DNA from 2 places in the Agrococcus sp. TF02-05 genome. Region 2 is predicted to be linked to the other one. Evidence: predicted binding sites of a transcription regulator. Region 2 holds the regulator's gene; the other holds the start of a gene.
What was found. Region 2 encodes HrcA, which represses chaperone genes, less so after heat shock. Its sites were predicted from a motif close to TTNGCACTCGNNNNNNNCGAGTGCNAA; they were not measured.
Positions count from the first base shown of each region.

Region 1 (10,815 bases), on a different contig from region 2:
CGGGGCTGGGCGGGGCGATGGCCACGGTGGGTCCTCCGGTCCTCGAGCGATGGGCAACCGCTCGATTCTGCCGTGGCGCGCGTGCCCGCGCGGCATCCGCCTGCGCCCGACCCGTCAGGGCTCGTCGAGCGGCTCCGCGTCGATCACCTCGTCGACGTCGTCGACCGTGTCGGCATCGAACGACCACTGCGCAGGCCGCTCCGCACCGGCGGCGCCGACCCACAGGCCCGAGCCGCCGGGCGCGACGTCGACGACCACCTGGTCGCCGTCGCGCACCTCGCCCGCGAGCAGCGCCCGCGCCAGCCGATCGTCGATCTCGCGCTGCATGAGCCTGCGCAGCGGGCGCGCGCCGTACACGGGGTCGTAGCCGCGCTCCCCGAGCCACTGCCTCGCCGCATCCGTCACCTCGACCGTCAGCCGCCGCTCGCGCAAGCGGCGGCCGAGCGCGTGCACCTGGATGCCGACGATCTCGCCGAGCTCCTCCTGCGTGAGCGCGTCGAAGATGACGATGTCGTCGAGCCGGTTGACGAACTCGGGCTTGAACGCGGCACGCACGGCGCCCATGACCTGCTCGCGCGCCGTCTGCGCCGAGAGGGTCGGGTCGGTGAGGAACGTCGAGCCGAGGTTGGAGGTCAGGATGAGGATCGTGTTGCGGAAGTCGACCGTGCGGCCCTGCCCGTCGGTCAGGCGGCCGTCGTCGAGCACCTGCAGCAGCAGGTCGAAGACCTCGGGGTGGGCCTTCTCGACCTCGTCCATGAGCACGACGGAGTAGGGCCGGCGGCGCACGGCCTCGGTGAGCTGGCCGCCCTGCTCGTAGCCGATGTAGCCGGGAGGGGCGCCGACGAGGCGCGCGACGGAGTGCTTCTCGCCGTACTCCGACATGTCGATGCGCACGAGCGCCTTCTCGTCGTCGAAGAGCAGCTCGGCGAGTGCCTTCGCGAGCTCGGTCTTGCCGACGCCGGTCGGCCCGAGGAACAGGAACGAGCCGGTGGGCTGGTCGGGGTTCGAGACGCCCGCGCGGCTGCGGCGCACGGCATCCGACACCGCCGAGACGGCCTCGCGCTGGCCGACGACGCGGAGCGCGAGCTCGTCCTCGAGCGCGAGCAGCTTCTCGGTCTCGCCCTGCAGCAGCCGGCCGACGGGGATGCCCGTCCACGCGGCGACGACCGAGGCGATGTCGTCCTCCGTCACCTGGTCGCCGACCATCCTCGCCCCCGACTCGGCGGCCTGCGCCTCGGCCTGCTTGAGCTGCCGCTCGACCTGCGGGATCTCGCCGTAGAGCAGCCGCGACGCGCGCTCGAGGTCGCCCTCGCGCTGCGCGCGCTCCGCGCGGCCGCGCAGCTCGTCGAGCTGCTCGCGCAGGCCGCCGATGCGGTTGAGGCTCGCGCGCTCGGTCTGCCAGCGCTCGTCGAGCGCCTTGAGCTCGGTGCGGCGCTCGGCGAGCGTCGCCTCGAGCTCGGCGAGCCGCTCCTTCGACGCGTCGTCGCGCTCGCGCTTGAGCGCGAGGCGCTCGATCTCCATGCGGTCGACGGTGCGGCGCAGCTGGTCGATCTCGGTCGGCGCCGAGTCGATCTCCATGCGCAGCCGGCTCGCCGCCTCGTCGATGAGGTCGATCGCCTTGTCGGGCAGCTGCCGGGCGGTGATGTAGCGGTTCGAGAGGGATGCGGCTGCGACGAGCGCGCTGTCGGCGATCGTGACCTTGTGGTGGGCCTCGTACCGCTCCTTGAGCCCGCGCAGGATCGCGACGGTGTCCTCGACGCTCGGCTCGCCGACGTAGACCTGCTGGAAGCGCCGCTCCATCGCGGCGTCCTTCTCGATGAACTCGCGGTACTCGTCGAGCGTCGTCGCGCCGATGAGGCGCAGCTCGCCGCGCGCGAGCATCGGCTTGAGCATGTTGCTCGCGCCCTGGCTGCCCTCGGCCGCGCCGGCGCCCATGATGATGTGCAGCTCGTCGATGAACGTCACGATCCGGCCCTCGGCCTTCGCGATCTCGGCGAGCACGTTCTTCATGCGCTCCTCGAAGTCGCCGCGGTACTTGCTGCCCGCGATCATCGCGTTGACGTCGAGCGCGACGAGCGACTTGCCCTTGAGGCTCTCGGGCACGTCGCCCGCGACGATGCGTTGCGCGAGGCCCTCGACGACGGCCGTCTTCCCGACGCCGGGCTCGCCGATGAGCACTGGGTTGTTCTTCGTGCGGCGCGAGAGCACCTGGCTGATGCGCCGGATCTCCTCGTCGCGCCCGATGACGGGGTCGAGCCGCCCCGAACGGGCGATCTCGGTGAGGTCGGTGCCGAACTGCTCGAGCGCCGACTGCTGCTCCTCCTGGCCCGGCATCATGCCGCCCATGCGTGCCATCCGCTCCTCCATCGATCCTGGACTAGCGATCTCAAACTTGAGTGCTATCGACTCAACTTTACTACGCATGCTGGACGTTGGCTAGGAAAACCGGTCGGACCGCTCCCCGCCGCCGATACTGAGGTACGGGCCGCCGCGACGGCGCCCCGATCGACCACGACGACGTGACCGATGTGAGGAGCTCGACATGACCGCTCAGGGCCCGGACGACTCCACCCCGAGGAGCCGTCCGTACGAACCGGCTCGGGACGCCGCGACGGGCGACGACGGGCGCGCGGATGCCGCCGACGCGCGCGAGCGGCGCCGCGACGATGGGCGCTCCGGTGCCGCAGAGGTGAGGGAGCGCCGGCACGACGATCGCTTGGCCACCGACGTGCGCCATGACCGCGAGGCCGTCGTGGCGCGGGAGCGCGAGCGCTTCGGCGGCGTCAAGGTGGGCGCGGCGTTCTTCGGCTGGCTCACCGCGACCGGTGCGGTCGTGCTGCTCATCGCGCTCGCCGCGGCGATCGGCGCGCTCATCGCCTCGCTCTCCGGCCGCGCCGTCGACGACGTCGTCGAGGGCGCGCAGCAGGACCTGCAGTCGGCCGGCATCTGGGGCGCCGTCATCCTGCTCGTCATCTGGTTCGTCGCCTACTACTGCGGCGGCTACGTCGCCGGTCGCATGGCGCGCTTCAACGGCGCCAAGCAGGGCGTGGCCGTGTGGGTGTGGGCCGTCGTGATCGCGATCGTCGCGGCGGTGATCGGGCTCGTGGCAGGGCAGAACTTCGCCCTGCCGCCCGGCTCGATGCCGACGCTGCCCCTCCCCGAGGACCAGGCGACGCTCGCGGCGATCATCTCGGCCGTCGTGGTCGCGGTCGTGGCGCTCATCGGCGCGGCGCTCGGCGGGCTCGCGGGCATGCGCTTCCACCGCCGCGTCGACCGCGCCGGCTTCGATCTGAGCGATCGCCGGTAGCCCGCCGCGACGGGCCTCGAGTCCCAGCGATCTCGAAGCGACGGGTTAGCACTCTCTTGGGTCGAGTGCTAGAATGGAGCCGCTCCTCGGGGCGGTCCCCGAGGGAGCTGCCGAAGACACCGACGGCCGTCGCACAGGGCACGGCCGCACGTGGAGGAGGTGGTTGTCAATGGCACTGACCTTCGACCCGTTCCGCGAGATGGACAGGATGACCGCTCGGCTGCTGGGCGGCGGTGGCGCCGCGGCCGCATCGAGCTGGATGCCCATGGATCTCTACCGCGCCGGCGATCACTACGTCGTGCACGTCGACCTCCCGGGCATCGACCCGGGCTCGATCGACCTCGGCATCGACGCCGGCACGCTGACGATCCAGGCCGAGCGCACGATCGGCGGCGGCGACCAGCGGCAGTGGATCGCGCAGGAGCGACCCGCCGGCCGCTACATGCGCCAGCTGAGCCTCGGCACCGACGTCGACCTCGACCGCATCGAGGCGTCGTACGAGCACGGCGTGCTCACCCTCACGATCCCGGTCGCCGAGCGCGCGAAGCCGCGCAAGATCGAGGTGCAGCACGGCGGCGGCGGGCAGTCGCAGATCGGCACGGGCCAGGGCTCGAGCGAGAGCGAGTCCTCGACCGCGACCGCCGGCTCGACGAGCTGAGCCGGGCCGCTCCACAGGCGCGGCGCCGCCACCGGCGGTCGCCGCGCCCTCCTGTCGCACGCGCAGGCCGCGCCGATAGCGTGGCGGCGTGACCGACCTGCACCTGACCCACCTCGGCGAGCACGGCTCGCCCGTCATGCTCTGCCACGGGCTCTTCGGGCAGGGCAAGAACTGGACGCAGATCGCGAAGGCACTCGCCGACCGGCATCGCGTCACGCTCGTCGACATGCCCAACCACGGTCGTTCGGGCTGGACCGAGCGCCTCGACTACCTCGAGATGGCGGATGCGGTGGCGAGCGCGATCGACGAGCCCACGGCCCTCGTCGGCCACTCCATGGGCGGCAAGGCGGCGATGCTCGCGGCCTTGCGCCACCCCGAGAAGGTCGAGCGGCTGTGCGTCGTCGACGTCTCCCCGGTCGCCTACCGCTCGACCGACGAGTTCGCCCGCTACATCGACGGCATGCTCGCGATCGACCTCGACGGGCTCGGCTCGCGCTCGGAGGCGAGCGAGGCGCTCGCCGAGGCCGCGCCCGATCCCGGCGTGCGCGGATTCCTGCTGCAGAGCCTGCAGCGCGACGGCGACGGCTGGCGCTGGCTGCCGAACCTCGAGGTGCTGCGCCGCGACCTCGCCGTGCTCCGCGGATTCCCCGAGACCGACGCCGTCTACGAGGGCCCCGTGCTGTGGGTCGCCGGTGCCGACTCGGGCTACGTGCGCGACGAGTTCGCGCCGCAGATGGAGGCGCGGTTCCCGAACGTGCGCCGCGTGACGATCAAGGGCGCGGGCCACTGGGTGCACTCCGAGCAGCCGCAGGTGTTCACCGAGGTGCTCGCCCGCTTCGTCGACGCGAGCTGACCCGCCGGTGCGCGACTGCGCCCGGCGAGCGTTCGGCTCGCCGGGCGCAGGGCGGGGTCAGCGGTCGGCCGAGATGACCGAGAGATCCTCCGCGAGCTCGACGTCGACGTCCTCGCCGCCGAGCTCGACCTCGACCTCGAAGCGCACGTCGGCGTCGTCCTCCGTCTCGATCGAGACGACGACGCCGCCTCCGGCCGCCGCGATCGCCGCGTCGCTGATCGCCGCGATCCGCGACGGGTCGAGCGGCACGTCGCTCGAGTCGTCGCCGTCGTCGTCCGCGCGCACGACCGGGTCGCCGCTGAGCGGCACGCGCACCTCGACCTCGCTGCCGTCGGCCAGCCGGATGTCGACCTTCCAGCCGTCGCGCTCGACCTCGACGCTCGTCGCATCGCCGCCGCCCGCGGCGGTGACCGCGGCCTCGATCGCCGCGACCAGGTCGTCGGGCTCCGTCGGCACCGTGCCGCCCACGACCGCGAAGTCGTCGCCGCCGCGGTCGTCGCCGGGGTCCGCGGACGCGGACGCGGAAGGAGTGGGCGCCGCGTCATCGTCGTCGTCGAACGCATCGGCGATCGAGAGGCCGACGCCGGCGACGCCGAGCACGACCGCGGCCGCGGCCGAGCCGATGAGGATCGGTCGGAGGATGCCGCGACCGCGCCGCCGCTCGGCGGGCTCGGGCGCCGCATCGAGGCGCTCGGTGCTGCTCGCGTCCGGAGCGCTCGCGTCGGCCGCCGGGTCGGGGTGACGCGGCGTCGGGTCGTCTGCGCCGATGGCGTCGGGTCGGTCTTCGGGGTGCTGCTGCTCGTTCATGGGCTCCACCCTCCTCGCGGGGCGCTGACGCACGACTGAACGATGCTGAACGCCGCTTCAGGCGCCGCGCGGCTCGGGCGCTGCCGGCAGCTCGAGCACGAACCGCGCGCCGCCGAGCGGTGCGCTCGTGACCCAGGCGTCGCCGCCGTGGCTGCGCGCCACCTGCCGCACGATCGCGAGTCCGAGCCCCGAGCCGCCGTCGTCGCGCGCTCTCGCCTCGTCGAGCCGCACGAAGCGCTCGAACACGTGCTCGCGCTCTGCAGCCGGCACGCCGGCACCGTCGTCGTCGACCCAGAGCATGGCTCGGCCGTCGCGCACGACGGAGCCGAGCACGATGCGCTCGCGCGCATGCCGCAGCGCGTTGTCGACGAGGTTGCGGCACGCGAGGCCGAGCAGGCGCGCGTCGCCCTCGACCGGCGCGGCCCGCACCGCGGCGCCGTCCGCCGCGCGGCCGAGCGCGCGCACGCGAGCGAGCTCCGCGAGCGCGAGGTCGTCGAGGTCGACCGGCTGCCGCTGACCGCTCGCGGCGGCGCGCTCGTCGAGCCGGGCGAGCAGCAGCAGCGCCTCGACGATGCCATGCATCCGCTCGCCTTCCTGCAGCACGACGTCGGTCAGCTCGTCGGGCCGCACGGCCTCGGGATGCGCTCGCGCGAGCTCGGCGAACTGCCGCATGGACGCGAGCGGCGAGCGCAGCTCGTGCGACGCGTCCGACACGAAGCGCTGGCGGGATCGCGCATCGGCCTCGACGCGGTCGAGCATGCGGTTCATCGTCGCGGCGAGCCGGTCGAGCTCATCGCCGCGGCTCGTCATCCCGATGCGGCGGTCGAGCCCCGTCGCGTCGATCTCGTCCACCTGGGCGCGCATACGGTCGACGTGCGCGAGCGCGCGATCGACGACGATCCAGACGACGGTCGCGACGAGGATGAGCGCGAGCGGCACTGCGACGGCGAGCAGCGCGGTCGTCGAGCGCACCGCCTCGTCGACGGGCGCGAGGGAACGGGCGACGACGATGGTGCCGGCCTCGGCCTCGGTCGCCACCACGACGTGGCGCTCGCCGTCGGCCTCGGCGGTCAGCGCCTCGCCGCCGGACGGCACGGGCAGGGTCGCCGCCGCGTCGGCGTTGACGACCACGCCGGTCGGCGAGCGCAGCGCGACGAGCACGTCGTCGTCGCGCTGCACGAGGGCCGCGGTCTGGATCGTGCCGTCGTCGATGCCCTGCGCGAGCGCGTCGAGCTCGTCGGCGAGCTGCGCGGCGACGGATGCCTGCAGCATGCGCTCGAGGGTCCAGACGAGCGTCGCTGCGCCGAGGCCGAGCGCGACGGCGACGATCGCGACCGCGGCGGCGGTGATGCGCAGCCGGATCGACGCGCGCCGGCGGGTCGGCCGCTCGCGCGCGCGCTCAGCCACCGTCGGCCGCCAGCCGGTAGCCCGCGGCGCGCACCGTCTGGATCGCGGCGCGCCCGAAGGGCCGGTCGACCTTCCGGCGGAGCCGGCCGACGTACACCTCGACGATGTTCGGGTCGCCCTCGAAGTCCTCCGACCACACGTCGTCGAGCAGCTCGCGCTTCGTCACGACCTCGCCGCGCCTGCGCATGAGCAGCTCGAGCACCGCGAGCTCGCGGGCGCTCAGCTCGAGCCGCTCGTCGCCGCGGTGCACGGTGCGCGCCGCGGGATCGAGCCGCAGGTCGCCGGCCTCGAGCACGACGGGCCGCTCCCGGCCGCCGCGGCGCGCGAGGGCGCGGATGCGGGCGACGAGCACGGGGAACGAGAAGGGCTTCACGAGCCAGTCGTCGCCGCCGGTGTCGAGCCCCTCGACCTCGTCCCACTCGCCGTCCTTCGCGGTGAGGAAGAGCACGGGGGTCCAGATCCCCTCCGCGCGCATCGCCTGGCAGACGCGGTAGCCGCTCATCCCCGGCATCATCACGTCGAGCAGCACGACGTCGTAGGCGAACTCCCGCGCGCGCCACAGCCCGTCGACGCCGTCGTGGGCGAGGTCGACCGTCATGCCCTCGGCCTGCAGCCCGCGGCGCACGCCGTCGGCGAGGCGCACCTCGTCGTCGACCAGCAGCACGCGCATGCGTCGAGCATGGCGGCTCGCCGCTGACGCAGGCCTGAACGGCACGCGCACCCGGCGCCTGCCACTCCTCGCCGTGAGAAGATGGAGCCCATGCCAGCCGCCGCCGAGCCCCTCGCGCGGGTCGTCCTCATCGGCGGCGCCTCCGGCTCCGGCAAGTCGCGCATCGCCGAGCGATCCGGGCTCCCGGTGCTGCGGCTCGACGACTTCTACCGCGAGGGCGACGACCCCGAGCTCCCGCGGCTCGAGACGGGCGAGGTCGATTGGGACCACCCCGGCTCGTGGCACCGCGAGCGCGCGATCGACGCGCTCGAGCAGCTCGCCCGCACGGGCAGCACGACCGCGCCCGTCTACGACATCTCGCGCAGCGCGAGCGTGGGCGAGCATCCCGTCGCGCTCGACGGCGCGACGCTCTTCGTCGCCGAGGGCGTCTTCGTCGCGGAGGTGGTCGCGGAGGCCGAGCGCCGCGGCATCCTCGCCGACGCGCTGTGCGTGCACCGCTCGCGCTGGCTCACCATGGCGCTGCGCTTCGCGCGCGACCTGCGCGAGCGGCGCAAGAGCCCGTCGTTCCTCGTCAAGCGCGGGCTCATCCTCGCCGGCCGCGAGCCGGCGATCGTCGCACGGCTGACGGATGCGGGCTGCCGGCCCGTGCGCGTGCGCGCGGCCAGGCGCATGCTCGCGCGGGCAGCCGCCCCGCGCTGAGCCTCGTCAGTCGAGGTCGTCGCGCTCCTGGTCGACCATGACCTCGCGGCCGTCGACGACCTCGTAGGTCGCGGTGCGGAACGGCGCCGGGGTGAGCGACATCGCCACGGCACCGCTCGGCGCGACCCGCGCATCCGCCACCTCGAACCCGGCCGGCCGATCCGCGCCGTCGAAGACGCGCTTGCCGCTGCCGAGCACGACCGGGAAGACGATGAGGCGCAGCTCGTCGAGCAGCCGCTCGGCGATGAGGGTCTGCAGCAGCCGCCAGGAGCCGTGCACCTGCAGCTCGCCCTCGCCGGTGGCCTTCAGGACGCGGATGCGCTCGGGCACGTCGTCGGCGATGACCGACGCGGTGCCGGACCACGGGGCCTCATCGAGCCGCAGGGTCGTCGAGACGACGTGCTTCGGCGCGGTGTTGAGCCGCTGCGCGACGGGATCGCCGTCGTCGGTGACCTGCGGCCAGTAGCCGGCCATCATGTCGTAGGTGCGGCGGCCGAAGAGCAGGGCGTCGGTGCGCTCGAACCAGCCGCTGACGACCTCGCCGACCGCCTCGTCGAAGCCCGGCGCGACCCAGCCGCCCCAGCGGAACCCGCCCTCGGTGTCCTCGTCGCGGCCGCCGGGGCCCTGCATGACGCCGTCGAGGGTCATGAACTCGTGCGCGACCAGTCGCATCCGTGCCTCCCGTGATCCTCGCCGACCAGGGTGCTCGCGAGCGCGGGCGCGCGCAAGGACCTACTCCGCGGCCCGCCGCGCCTCGCGGCGCGCGATCGCGAGCCACGTGCGCGGCCCGGCGAGCCAGCCGATGAGCGTCGAGACGGCGATCGAGGCGAGCACCCAGATGCCGGCGACGAGCCAGAAGCCGAGCGTGCCGGTCAGGAGCGTCAGCAGCCCGAGGAGCCAGCTCGAGAGCGTCGAGAGCCCCGCTTGCAGCGCCGTGCCGAGCGCGGTGCCGCGGAAGGTCACCGCTGCCGCCGCGACGACGCCCGCCTGCCGCATGCGGCGGGTCGAGAGCCAGCAGCCGAGCGCGCCCGCGCCGACCGCGAGCACGACGAGCACGAGCACGACGGGCGCGAGCCACGAGGCGTCGAGCCGCTCGATCCAGTCGACGACCGCGAGGCCCCACTCGACGCCGTCGAAGAGGTCGATGATCGCGGCGCGGAGCACGATGACGACGAGCGCCGCCACGAGCATGCCCCAGACGAGCGAGGCGCCCGCCGCGACGAGCGAGAGGCCGACGGCGCCCGCCGACCGCACCGCCGCGCGCTGCGCTGCGTCGAGCACGTCAGGGCGCTCCGAGCGGGCCGCGGCACGGCTCACGCGCGCGCTCCGCGCAGCCGCACCTCCGTCAGCTCCGCCTCGTCGCGAGCGCGGGCGGCGGCCTCGGCCTCGGCCTCCTGCGCCGCGGCGATCGCGCGGGGATCGACGCGCGGGCGCGACGTCGACAGGAACAGCCAGCCGAACAGCAGCCCGACCCCGCCGGTCAGCACGACCGCCATCCCGAGGAGCCCGAACAGCGTCGCCCACATCGAGCCGAGCGTGAGCGAGGCCGACGAGCTCGCGACGGTCGCGACGAACGCGACGACGATCGCGCCCGGCCAGTAGGCGAAGCCGAAGAGCCCCGTCGCGCCCGTCGTGCACAGCCACGCGAGCCACGCCGAGCGGTGCGGCTTCGCGAGCCCCGCTGCCTTCCCCCACTGGCGGCTGAGGATCGCGCCGAGCGCGAGCAGCCCGCCGCCGACGAGCGCGCCGATGATCGCTGTCGCGAGCACGCGATCGGGCGTCGTCCACAGGGCGACGATCGAGGTGAGCGAGTCGGCCTCGATCGTGCCGACCGGCTCGCCGGCGGCGTGCAGCAGCCACGCGAAGCCGACGATCGAGAAGTAGGTGACGAGGAAGTGCGTCGCGAGCGCCATGATCGTCTGCCCGAGCCACGAGCTCAGCACGGCGGCGCCGGTCTGCCGCCGCGTCCACGGCAGCCGCGGTGGCAGCGGGGGCGGGTAGGACGCGATCGCGTACGGCCCGGCGGGTGCGTAGGACCCGGCCGCGTGCATCGGCGCGGCGGGCGCTCCGTAGCCGGACGGTCCGTAGCCGGGCGGGCCGTACACCGGCGGAGCGGCCTGCGCCGCGGCCGTCATGTGGGGCAGCGCGTAGCCGATCGGAGGGGCGTAGGGAGCGCCAACGGGAGGCGGCGCGTAGCCGGGCAGCGCCGCGGCGGCCGGCGCAGAGTGCCGGAACTCTGCTGCTGTGGCGCCCCCGGGCAGCAGAGTGTCGACACTCTGCGGCGGGAAGGACGGGGCGACCCGCGGGGCGGCGGGGTGCGGTGGCTGGTGCGTGAGCGGCACCGCGTACGCGGGCGGCGCGACGGCGAGCTGGAGCTCGCGCTCGCGGCGCCGGCGCTCGCGCTCGGCCGCGCG
Region 1 covers NZ_JAGEKO010000014.1:64,476-75,290, forward strand. Annotated here, with positions in the region: gene JQT67_RS13055 (sugar porter family MFS transporter) at 1-25, opposite strand, end outside; gene JQT67_RS13060 (AAA family ATPase) at 115-2,355, opposite strand; gene JQT67_RS13065 (hypothetical protein) at 2,543-3,307, shown strand; gene JQT67_RS13070 (Hsp20/alpha crystallin family protein) at 3,477-3,965, shown strand; gene JQT67_RS13075 (alpha/beta fold hydrolase) at 4,054-4,818, shown strand; gene JQT67_RS13080 (hypothetical protein) at 4,876-5,625, opposite strand; gene JQT67_RS13085 (cell wall metabolism sensor histidine kinase WalK) at 5,683-7,032, opposite strand; gene JQT67_RS13090 (response regulator transcription factor) at 7,025-7,702, opposite strand; gene JQT67_RS13095 (uridine kinase) at 7,793-8,401, shown strand; gene JQT67_RS13100 (dihydrofolate reductase family protein) at 8,408-9,073, opposite strand; gene JQT67_RS13105 (hypothetical protein) at 9,134-9,718, opposite strand; partial or broken gene JQT67_RS13110 (hypothetical protein) at 9,715-10,815, opposite strand, start outside.
Region 1: the regulator HrcA is predicted to act here: its motif matches at 3,353-3,379, upstream of JQT67_RS13070 (Hsp20/alpha crystallin family protein).

Region 2 (10,815 bases):
TCACGCGCGGCCCCTTCGGCACGCGCGGTAGCCTGCTGCCGGCCGCGGCGAACCTCGTGATCCTCATGGGCTGGAGCTGGGTGCAGGCGATGCTCGCCGGCATCTCGCTCAACTACATCGTCGAGGCGCTCACGGGCTTCTCGAGCCCGGTGATCTTCGCCGTGCTGTGCCAGACGATCGTGGTCATCCTGGCGATCTTCGGCCACGCCGGCGTCGCGCGCATCGAGCCGTGGTTCGCCGCCGTCATCCTCGCGATCTCGGCCTACGTCTTCATCACCGCGTTCACGACCTTCACGCCCGCCGAGTTCGCCGAGATCCCCGCGAGCGCCGAGCCGTTCTACACGCCCGGCCTGATGTTCGACGTCGTGCTCGCGACCGCGATCTCGTGGACCGTCCTGTCGGCCGACTTCAACCGCTTCGCCCGCACGACGAAGGGCGGCGCGATCGGCTCGGGCGTCGGCTACACGCTCTCGACCGTCACCGCGATGACCGTCGGCGCGACCGCGATCGGCTACGTCGTGCTGAGCGGCGGCGAGGCCGTCGCGTTCGACCCGACGGCGATCATCGAGCCCTTCGGCGCGCTCTTCGCCGTCGCGATCTTCCTCTCGGTCATGGCCACCAACACGATGGTCGTCTACGGCATGGTGACGACGGTCGTGAACGCGCTGCCGGGCAAGCGCGTGCCGTTCCTCGCGAGCGCGCTCATCCTCGGCGTCATCTCGATCATCGGCGCGACCTTCTTCGGCCTGCTCGACCAGTTCACGACGTTCCTCGTCACGATCAGCGCGCTGTTCGCACCGGTGTTCGCGATCATGATCGTCGACTACTACCTGCTCAAGCGCCGCAGCTACACCGCCGACATCCTCAAGGCGCGCGGCGGCCGCTACTGGTACACGGGCGGCGTCAACTGGATCGCGGTCGGCTCGTGGCTCGTCGGCGCCGCGCTCGCGTACGCGTGGGCGTACGTGTGGCCGCTGCCGTTCGGCGCGACGGTGCCGAGCTTCGTCGTCACGTTCGTGCTCTACCTCGCGCTCTCGCTGCCCGGCCGTGCGAAGGGAGCCCCGGAGCCCGCGCCGCACCTGGCCGAGACGGCGGATGCGCGCTGAGACCACGGGGGAGGGTCGCGGCACGCTCGTCGACCTGAGCCATCCCGTCGTCGACGGGATGCAGGTCTACCCCGGCGACCCGGCGGTGCGCATCGAGCCCGCGCTCACGGTCGCGGCCGACGGCGTCGACGTCGCGAGCATCCGGATGGGCTCGCACACCGGCACCCACGTCGACGCGCCCTCCCACTCGATCGAGGGCGGCCGCACGATGGCCGACGTCGCGCTCGACGAGCTCGTGGGGGCGGCGCTCGTCGTGCGCGTCGCGGGGCTCGCCGACGGCGACGTGTACGGCTGGCGCGAGCTCGAGGCAGCGGGCCAGCTGCCGGAGCGAGTGCCGCCGATCGTGCTCGTCGACACCGGTTGGGCCGCGCACTTCGGCGCCGAGCGCGCGCTGCGCCACCCCGCCCTCGACGCGGATGCCGCGCGCGAGCTCGTGCGCCGCGGCATGCGGGTGCTCGCGGTCGACACCCTGAGCCCCGACCCGACGGGGTCGACGGATGCGTCGTTCCCGGTCCACGAGGTCGTGCTCGGCGCCGATGGCCTCATCGTCGAGAACGTGCGGGGCCTCGAGGCGCTGCCGGCGACGGTGCGGGTCGGGTTCTTCCCGCTGCGCCTCGCCGGCGACGGCGCCCCGGTCCGCGCGGTCGCCTTCCTCGACTGACTTGAGCCCCTAGCGTAGGTGAGTGGCGCGTTCCGCAGGTGGCTGGCGGGCGCCACTCGGGCGCGCAAGTGACCGCGCAAACGCGGAAGTGACCGCTCAGGCGCGGAAGTGACCACTCAGGCGCAGAAGTGACCACTCAGGCGCGCGGGTGACCACTCGGGCGCGCAGTGGCCGCCCGGCAGGACGACGAAGGCGGGGGCCCGTCGGGGCCCCCGCCTTCGAGGTGTGCGGCTCGGATCAGAGCGCAGCGGCCTGCTTCGCGATCGACGACTTGCGGTTCGCGGCCTGGTTCTTGTGGATGACGCCCTTCGAGGCAGCCTTGTCGAGCTTGCGCGCCGCGATGGCGACCTTCTCCTGCGCCACGGCCTTGTCGCCCGCGGCGATCGCCTTGCGCGCCTCGCGCACAGCGGTCTTGACCTCGCTCTTGACGGCGCGGTTGCGGTCGGTCGCCTTCTGGTTGGTGAGGATGCGCTTGATCTGCGACTTGATGTTCGCCACGTGGGGTCCTGTTCTGCTCGGAAGATGGTTGGCGGCGGCTTGCGCTCCGATGAGCCCCGCCGCGACCCGCCCTCGCGCGACGGGCGCGCAGAAGAAGGGGAAGCCAACGAACGACTCTACCAGCGCGCGGCCCGCGGTCGCAACGCGGCCCGACGCATCCGCTGTGGGAGAATGGACCATTCCGCACCACTCCATCGAGACCCCCATCGAGAAGGACCCGTGAGCCCCAGAGCGACCAAGGCACTCGAGCCTGCCTCGACCGATCCCGCGAGCATCCGCAACTTCTGCATCATCGCGCACATCGACCACGGCAAGTCGACCCTCGCCGACCGGATGCTGCAGCTCACGGGCGTCGTCGACGACCGCTCGATGCGCGCGCAGTACCTCGACCGCATGGACATCGAGCGCGAGCGCGGCATCACGATCAAGTCGCAGGCCGTGCGGATGCCGTGGGAGGTCGACGGGCAGACCTTCGCGCTCAACATGATCGACACCCCCGGCCACGTCGACTTCACCTACGAGGTGAGCCGGTCGCTCGCCGCGTGCGAGGGCGCGATCCTGCTCGTCGACGCCGCCCAGGGCATCGAGGCGCAGACGCTCGCGAACCTCTACCTCGCGATGGACAACGACCTCGAGATCATCCCGGTGCTCAACAAGATCGACCTGCCGGCCGCCGATCCCGACAAGTTCGCGGCCGAGATCGCCGGCCTCATCGGCGGCGACCCCGACGACGTGCTGCGCGTGAGCGGCAAGACGGGCGTCGGCGTCGACGCGCTGCTCGACCGCGTCGTGCGCACGATCCCCGCGCCGCAGGGCGACGTCGACGGCCCCGCCCGCGCGATGATCTTCGACTCGGTCTACGACAGCTACCGCGGCGTCGTCACCTACGTCCGCATGGTCGACGGCCGGCTCGAGCCGCGCGAGCAGATCCAGATGATGTCGACCGGCGCGCGCCACGAGCTGCTCGAGATCGGCGTCTCGAGCCCCGAGCCAGTGCCCGCGAAGGGGCTCGCCGCGGGCGAGGTCGGCTACCTCATCACGGGCGTGAAGGACGTGCGCCAGTCGAAGGTCGGCGACACCGTCACGACCTACCGCGCACCCGCGACCGAGCCGCTCAAGGGCTACGCCGACCCCAAGCCCATGGTCTTCTCGGGCCTCTACCCGATCGACGGCAGCGACTACCCGGTGCTGCGCGAGGCGCTCGACAAGCTCAAGCTGTCGGATGCGGCGCTCGTCTACGAGCCGGAGACCTCGGTCGCGCTCGGCTTCGGCTTCCGCTGCGGCTTCCTCGGCCTCCTGCACCTCGAGATCATCACCGAGCGGCTCGAGCGCGAGTTCAACCTCGACCTCATCGCGACCGCCCCGAGCGTCGTCTACGAGGTGCAGACCGAGGACCGCGTCGTGCACACGGTGACGAACCCGAGCGAGTTCCCCGAGGGCAAGATCCACTCGATCGTCGAGCCGATGGTGCGCGCGACGATCCTGGCGCCCAAGGACTACGTCGGCGCGATCATGGAGCTGTGCCAGTCGCGCCGCGGCACGCTCGGCGGCATGGAGTACCTCTCGGAGGACCGCGTCGAGCTGCGCTACCGGCTGCCGCTCGGCGAGATCGTCTTCGACTTCTTCGACCAGCTCAAGTCGAAGACGCAGGGCTACGCGTCGCTCGACTACGAGCTCGACGGCGAGGAGGAGGGCGACCTCGTCAAGGTCGACATCCTGCTCCAGGGCGAGCAGGTGGATGCGTTCAGCGCGATCGTGCACCGCGACAAGGCCTACGCCTACGGGGTGCTCATGGCGGGCAAGCTCAAGGACCTCATCCCGAGGCAGCAGTTCGAGGTGCCGATCCAGGCCGCCGTCGGGGCGCGCATCATCGCGCGCGAGACGATCCGCGCGATCCGCAAGGACGTCCTCGCGAAGTGCTACGGCGGCGACATCTCCCGCAAGCGCAAGCTGCTCGAGAAGCAGAAGGAGGGCAAGAAGCGCATGAAGATGGTCGGTCGCGTCGAGGTGCCCCAAGAGGCGTTCATCGCCGCCCTCTCGAGCGGCGAGTCGAAGAAGGACGCGAAGTGAAGCCCATCCGCGAGCGCGCCACGAACTACGGCGCGGTCGGCGCGACGGCGCACTTCGACTTCACGCGCTTCCCGCCGAAGGGCTTCGAGGTCGTGCAGCGCCGCTCGCGCATCGGCCACGGCCGGCCGCGCTTCGACGCCGCTGTCGCGGCGCTGCGCACGTGGAAGGTGCAGCGGCTCGCGGGCATCGAGGTCGACGTCGTCGGCACCGAGGAGGGCACCGTCTACCGCCCGGTCGGCTTCCAGGACGGCGAGGCGACCCGCGCCGCGAGCGTCGAGCCGCAGCAGGACTTCGGTCCCGACGGCGAGCCGTTCCTGCAGCCGGGCGACTCGGTCGACCAGCGCATCCGCTTCCTCGGCATCCAGTTCCACGGCCCGATGCGGGTCATCGCGGTCGAGGAGGAGCCCAATAGCCACGGCGTGATCCTCGGCTCGCTCGAGGGCCACCCCGAGGCCGGCGAGGAGCGCTTCACGGTCGAGATCGCCGAGGACGAGACCGTCTTCCTCCACTTCCGCGCGATCGTCCGCAACGCCGCGTGGTACGCCAAGCTCGGCGCTCCCGTCTCCAAGGCGCTGCGCTCGAGGTACCACGACCGCTACATGGACGTGCTGCGCTCGATCGACGTGCGCTGACGTGGGTCGCCTGCCCGACGGCGAGGCGGCTCCCGCCGACGGCCGGCTGCCCGAGGGCACCGCGGCCGATGCGCCCTTCGGCGTCTACATCCACGTGCCGTTCTGCTCGGTGCGGTGCGGCTACTGCGACTTCAACACCTACACGGCCGACGAGCTGCGCGGCGCGACCCGCGCGGGCTACCCGGGCGACGTCGCCGCCGAGATCCGCCTCGCGCGCGCGGTGCTCGGCGAGCTCGGCCCGCTCCGCCCGATGCAGACCGTCTTCTTCGGCGGCGGCACGCCGACGCTCCTGCCGTCGGGCGACCTCGTCGCGATGCTGCAGGCCGTGACGGATGCGTTCGGGCTCGCCGAGGGCGCGGAGGTCTCGGTCGAGGCGAACCCCGATTCGATCGACCTCGCCGGTCTCGTGCAGCTGCGCGCGGGCGGCGTGACGCGCGTGTCGATCGGCATGCAGTCGACGGTGCCGCACGTGCTCGCGGCGCTCGACCGCACCCATGACCCCGAGCGCGTGCCGCTCGTCGTCGAGTGGGCGCGCGAGGCGGGGCTCGAGGTGAGCCTCGACCTCATCTACGGGGCGCCGGGGGAGTCGCTCGCCGACTGGCAGCGATCGCTCGACGCGGCCGTCGCGATGGCGCCCGACCACGTCTCGGCCTACGCGCTCATCGTCGAGGACGGCACCGCCCTCGCGCGGCGCATCCGCCGCGGCGAGCTCGCGGCCCCCGACGACGACCTGCAGGCCGCGATGTACGAGGCGGCGGATGCGACCCTCGGCCGGGCCGGCTACTCCTGGTACGAGATCTCCAACTGGGCGAAGGGCGACCGGGTCGCCCGGCACAACCTCGCCTACTGGCGCGGGCACGACTGGTGGGGCTTCGGGCCCGGCGCCCACAGCCACGTCGGCGGGGTGCGCTGGTGGAACGTCAAGCACCCCGCCGCCTACCGCGACCGGCTCGTCGCGGGCGCCTCGCCCGCGCTCGCGCGCGAGGTGCTCGACGCCGAGACGCGGCGCGTGGAGCGCGTGCTGCTGGAGTCGCGCATCGCCGAGGGGCTCGCGATCGACGTGCTCGACGCCGAGGGTCGCCGCGCCGTCGCGGGGCTCGTCGCCGACGGCCTCGTGGACGGGAGAGCCGCCCTCGCCGGCCGGGTGATCCCGACGCCGCGAGGGCGGCTGCTCGCCGACGCCGTCGTGCGGCGCCTGCTGCCCTGAGCTACTTCACCAGCCGCCAGTTGAACGGGTAGCGGTAGGAGCCGCCGGCGTTGACGCGCACGCCGCCGATGATCGAGAAGATCACCTGCAGCAGCCCCGGCACCCACCAGATCATCAGCAGCAGGAACCCGATGCCGACGAACGACAGGATGGTCCCGACGACGATGAGGCCGATCGTCAGGATCGTCATGAAGATGCCGAAGTTGAGCGCCTCCTTCGACTCCTGCCGCGCGAACGCGCTGCGGTCCTTGTAGATGAGGAAGACGATGAGCGGGCCGATCCAGCCGCCCCAGCCGCCGGTGACGATCGTCGAGAGGCCCGAGAGGTGGCCCCACATGCCGGCGTTCTTCTCGTCGACGGGCGACATGGGGGCGCCGGCCGCGTACTGCGGCTGGCCGGGCGCGCCGTACTGCGGAGCGCCATGCTGCGGGGATCCGTACTGCGGCGATCCGTACTGCGGCGATCCGTACTGCGGCGATCCGTACTGGGGGGCGCCATGCTGCTGGCCCCCCGGCTGGCCGTAGCCCGGCTGGGCGTAGCCGCCCTGGCCGTACCCGGGCTGGTCGAAGGGAGCGCTGCCCTGCTGGCCCGGCTGCGGCTGGCTCCAGTCGCGGCTCGCGTCGGAGTCGAACGCGGGCTGACCGGGCGCGCTCGGCACGGCGCCGCCCGCGGGAGCGGAGAAGGGCTCGGCCGGCTGGCCGAGCGCCGGAGCGGCGGGCGCGCTGGGGGCCGCGTGCTGCTCGTCGGTGACCGAGAAGCCCTCGCTCGAGGGGTCGGTCGGCTCGTGCTGGTCGTCTCGGCGGGGCACGTTGGGGTCGGACATGGGGAGTGCCTTTCGTGAGTGGTCCGCAGGATCTGCGGACGTTCCGCACGGCCATTGTGCGCCGGGATGGCTGGAGAACGGGTGAGCGATCGGGCGCGGCGCGTCGCGGCGCGGTAGGATTGGCAGTCAGCATTGGAGAGTGCCAGCAGGGGGGAAGGAGCGCGGGATGGTCTCGGATCGCGGTCTCGAGGTCCTCCGGGCGATCGTCGAGGACTACGTCGCCCTGCGGGAGCCGGTGGGGTCGAAGTCGATCGTCGAGCGGCACGCCTTCGGCGTCTCCGCGGCGACGATCCGCAATGACATGGCGCTCCTCGAGGAGGAGGAGCTCATCGTCGCGCCCCACACCTCGTCGGGCCGCGTGCCGACCGACAAGGGCTACCGCGTCTTCGTCGACCGCCTGCAGCGCATGCAGCCGCTCACCCCCGCGCAGCGCCAGGCGATCGCGCGCTTCCTCGACGAGTCGGTCGATCGCGACGACGTGCTCGCGCGCACCGCGCGCCTGCTCTCGAGCCTCACGAACCAGGTCGCGCTCGTGCAGGTGCCGCTCCGGCGCCCGGGCGCCGTGCGCCGCGTCGAGCTCGTCGCGGTCACCGAGTCGAAGGTGCTCGCGGTGCTCATCCTCGACTCGGGCCGCGTCGAGCAGCGACTGCTCGACGTCGGGCAGCGCATCGAGCCCGAGCAGGCATCGGTGCTCGGCCGGGCGTTCACCGAGACGATCGCCGAGCTCGCGCCCGCCGAGGCCGTCCAGCGCCTCTCGTCGACAGCCGCATCCGCCCCCGCCTCGATCGCGACCGCGACCGGCGCGGTCGCGCAGGCGCTGACCGAGATGCTGCAGGGGGCCGGCGGCGACCGCATCGTGATGGCGGGCGCCGCGAACCTCGTGCGGGAGGAGCGCGACTTCCAGGGCACCGTGACGCCCGTGCTCGACGCGATCGAGGAGCAGGTGACCCTCTTGCGCCTCTTCGACGAGATGGGCTCCGAGGGGGAGGTCGCGACCCGCATCGGCCGCGAGCTCTCGGGGCCGCTCGGCGAGGCGGCGGTCGTCGCCTCGACCTACACGGCCGACGGCAGCGAGGGGCACGTCGGCGTCCTGGGCCCGACCCGGATGGACTACGCAGGGAACATGGCCGCGGTGCGCGCAGTGGCGCGCTACCTCACGCGGCTGCTGAGCGAGGACTGAGTGAGCGACCACTACGAGACACTCGGCGTCGAGCGCGACGCCACGCAGGACGAGATCAAGAAGGCGTACCGCCGGCTCGCGCGAGAGCTGCACCCCGACGTCAACCCGAGCGAGGACGCGGCCGAGCGATTCAAGGACGTCACGCACGCGTACGACGTGCTCGGCGACCCGCAGTCGCGCGCGGAGTACGACCGCGGCCCGTCGCTCGGCGGGGCCGGGGGCTTCGGGTTCGGCGACATCTTCGAGCAGTTCTTCGGCGGCGGCCGCTCGGCCGGGCCGCGCTCGCGGCGCCAGCCGGGGCAGGACAGCCTGCTGCGCCTCGACCTCGACCTCGCCGACGTCGTCTTCGGCGTGCACCGGGAGCTGCGCGTGCAGACGGCCGTGCTGTGCGAGACGTGCGACGGCGCGTGCACCGCGCCCGGATCGAGCCCGCAGCGCTGCACGATGTGCGGCGGCTCCGGCCACGTGCAGCGGCAGGTGCGGTCGCTGCTCGGCAACGTCGTCACCTCGCAGCCGTGCGCGGCGTGCCAGGGCTACGGGAGCATCATCCCCGAGCCGTGCCCGACGTGCGCGGGCCACGGCCGCGTGCGCGCCGAGCGCACGATCCCCGTCGACATCCCCGCGGGCGTCGACACGGGCCTGCGCATCCAGCTGCCCGGCCAGGGCGAGGTCGGCGAGGCCGGCGGCCCCGCCGGCACGCTCTACCTCGAGATCAACGTGCGCCACCACGACGTCTTCTCCCGCTCGGGCGACGACCTGCTCGGCACGCTCGAGGTGTCGATCTCCGACGCCGCGCTCGGCGCGCGGAGCACCGTCGAGGGCATCGACGGCCCCGTCGAGGTCGAGGTGCGCCCCGGCACGCAGTCGGGCGACGTCATCACGATCGGGGAGCGCGGCGTCACGCGCCTCCGCGGCGCCGGCCGCGGCGACCTCAAGCTCGGCGTGCAGGTCGTCACGCCGCAGCGCATCGACCGGCGCACGGAGGAGCTGCTGCGCGAGCTCCGCGACCGCACGAAGGCGCCCGCGCCGCAGCTCGCCCAGTTCAAGCAGGGGCTGTTCGCGAAGATGCGCGACCGCCTCCGGCTCTGATGGCCCACTGCTACTGGCACGACGCGCTCGCGGGCGCCGAGCCGGGCGCGGTCGTGACGCTCGCGGGCGAGGAGGCGCACCACGCCGCCGTCGTCTCGCGCATGCGCCGCGGCGAGCGCGTGCTCGTGAGCGACGGCGCTGGCACGCTCGCCGAGGGGATCATCGACCGCGTCGAGCGCGACGGCGTCGACGTCGTGCTGCAGCGCGTTGAGGCGGTGCCGCAGCCGAGCCCGCGCATCGCGCTCGCCCAGGCGCTCGCGAAGGGCGATCGGGCCGAGCTCGCCGTGCAGGCCTCGACCGAGCTCGGCGTCGACGTCATCGTGCCGTGGCAGGCGAGGCGCAGCGTCGTGCAGTGGAAGGGCGACCGCGGCGACAAGGCGCTCGAGCGCTGGCGGCGCATCGTGCGCGAGGCGGGCAAGCAGGCGATCCGGGCGCGGCTGCCCGAGGTCGTCGGGGTCGTCGACAGCGCGGGCCTCGCGGGCCTCGGCGCGCACTGGCAGCTCGTCGTGCTCGACCCGACCGCGCCCGCCTCGATCGCCGAGGTGCCGATCGAGCGCGACGCGCTGCTCGTCGTGGGGCCAGAGGGCGGCATCGACCCGGGGGAGCTCGAGGCGCTCGACGCGGCCGGCGCCGTGCGCGCGCGCATGGGCGACCACGTGCTGCGCACGTCGACCGCCGGGCTCGCGGGGCTCGCGGCGCTCTCGCTGCGGCTCGGGCGCTGGTGAGCCGGGCGCGAGTAGGCTGACGACCATGGCTGAGCCCACCGTGTTCGAACGGATCGTCGCGCGCGAGATCCCGGCGGAGATCGTGCTCGAGACCGACCGCATCATCGCGTTCACCGACATCGCGCCGCAAGCGCCGATGCACGTCGTGGTCGTGCCGAAGTCGCCGCAGTACCGCGACGTCGTCGAGCTCGCTGCCGGCGACCCCCACCTCATGGCCGAGATGGTGCAGGCCGCGCAGGCGATCGCCCGCGAGCGCGCCGACGGCGACTTCCGGCTCGTGTTCAACACCGGCGAGCTCGCCGGCCAGACCATCTTCCACGTCCACGCGCACGTGCTCGCCGGCGCACTCAGAGAGGGATCGCTTGCCTGACGCAACCCGTTCGATCGAGATCGACGGCATCGAGATGGTGCGGCTGCTGGGGCCGCAGGACCGGCTCCTCACGCGCCTCGAGCACGAGCACCCCGACGTGCGCGTCGCCGTGCGCGGCAACCTCGTCACGCTCGAGGGGCCCGAGCACGACGTCGAGGTCGCCGGCCGGCTCGTGCAGGAGCTCGTCGACCTCGTCCGGCAGGGCGCGGCCCTCAGCCAGACGGAGGTCGCCGAGGGCAGCCGCATCCTGCGGCAGGACACCTCGCGGAGCCTCGCCGACGCGATCGGCGAGGTGATCCTCACGAGCAAGGGCAAGTCGATCCGGGCGAAGACCGAGGGCCAGCGCGCCTACGTCGAGTCGATCGATGCGCACACGATCGTCTTCGGCATCGGCCCCGCCGGCACGGGCAAGACCTACCTCGCGATGGCGAAGGCGGTACAGGCGCTGCACCGC
Region 2 covers NZ_JAGEKO010000001.1:407,259-418,073, reverse strand. Annotated here, with positions in the region: gene JQT67_RS02095 (cytosine permease) at 1-1,106, shown strand, start outside; gene JQT67_RS02090 (cyclase family protein) at 1,096-1,767, shown strand; gene rpsT (30S ribosomal protein S20) at 2,005-2,265, opposite strand; gene lepA (translation elongation factor 4) at 2,485-4,335, shown strand; gene JQT67_RS13710 (DUF1990 family protein) at 4,332-4,967, shown strand; gene hemW (radical SAM family heme chaperone HemW) at 4,969-6,174, shown strand; gene JQT67_RS13605 (DUF4870 domain-containing protein) at 6,176-6,997, opposite strand; gene hrcA (heat-inducible transcriptional repressor HrcA) at 7,164-8,177, shown strand; gene dnaJ (molecular chaperone DnaJ) at 8,178-9,266, shown strand; gene JQT67_RS02050 (16S rRNA (uracil(1498)-N(3))-methyltransferase) at 9,266-9,991, shown strand; gene JQT67_RS02045 (histidine triad nucleotide-binding protein) at 10,017-10,361, shown strand; gene JQT67_RS02040 (PhoH family protein) at 10,396-10,815, shown strand, end outside.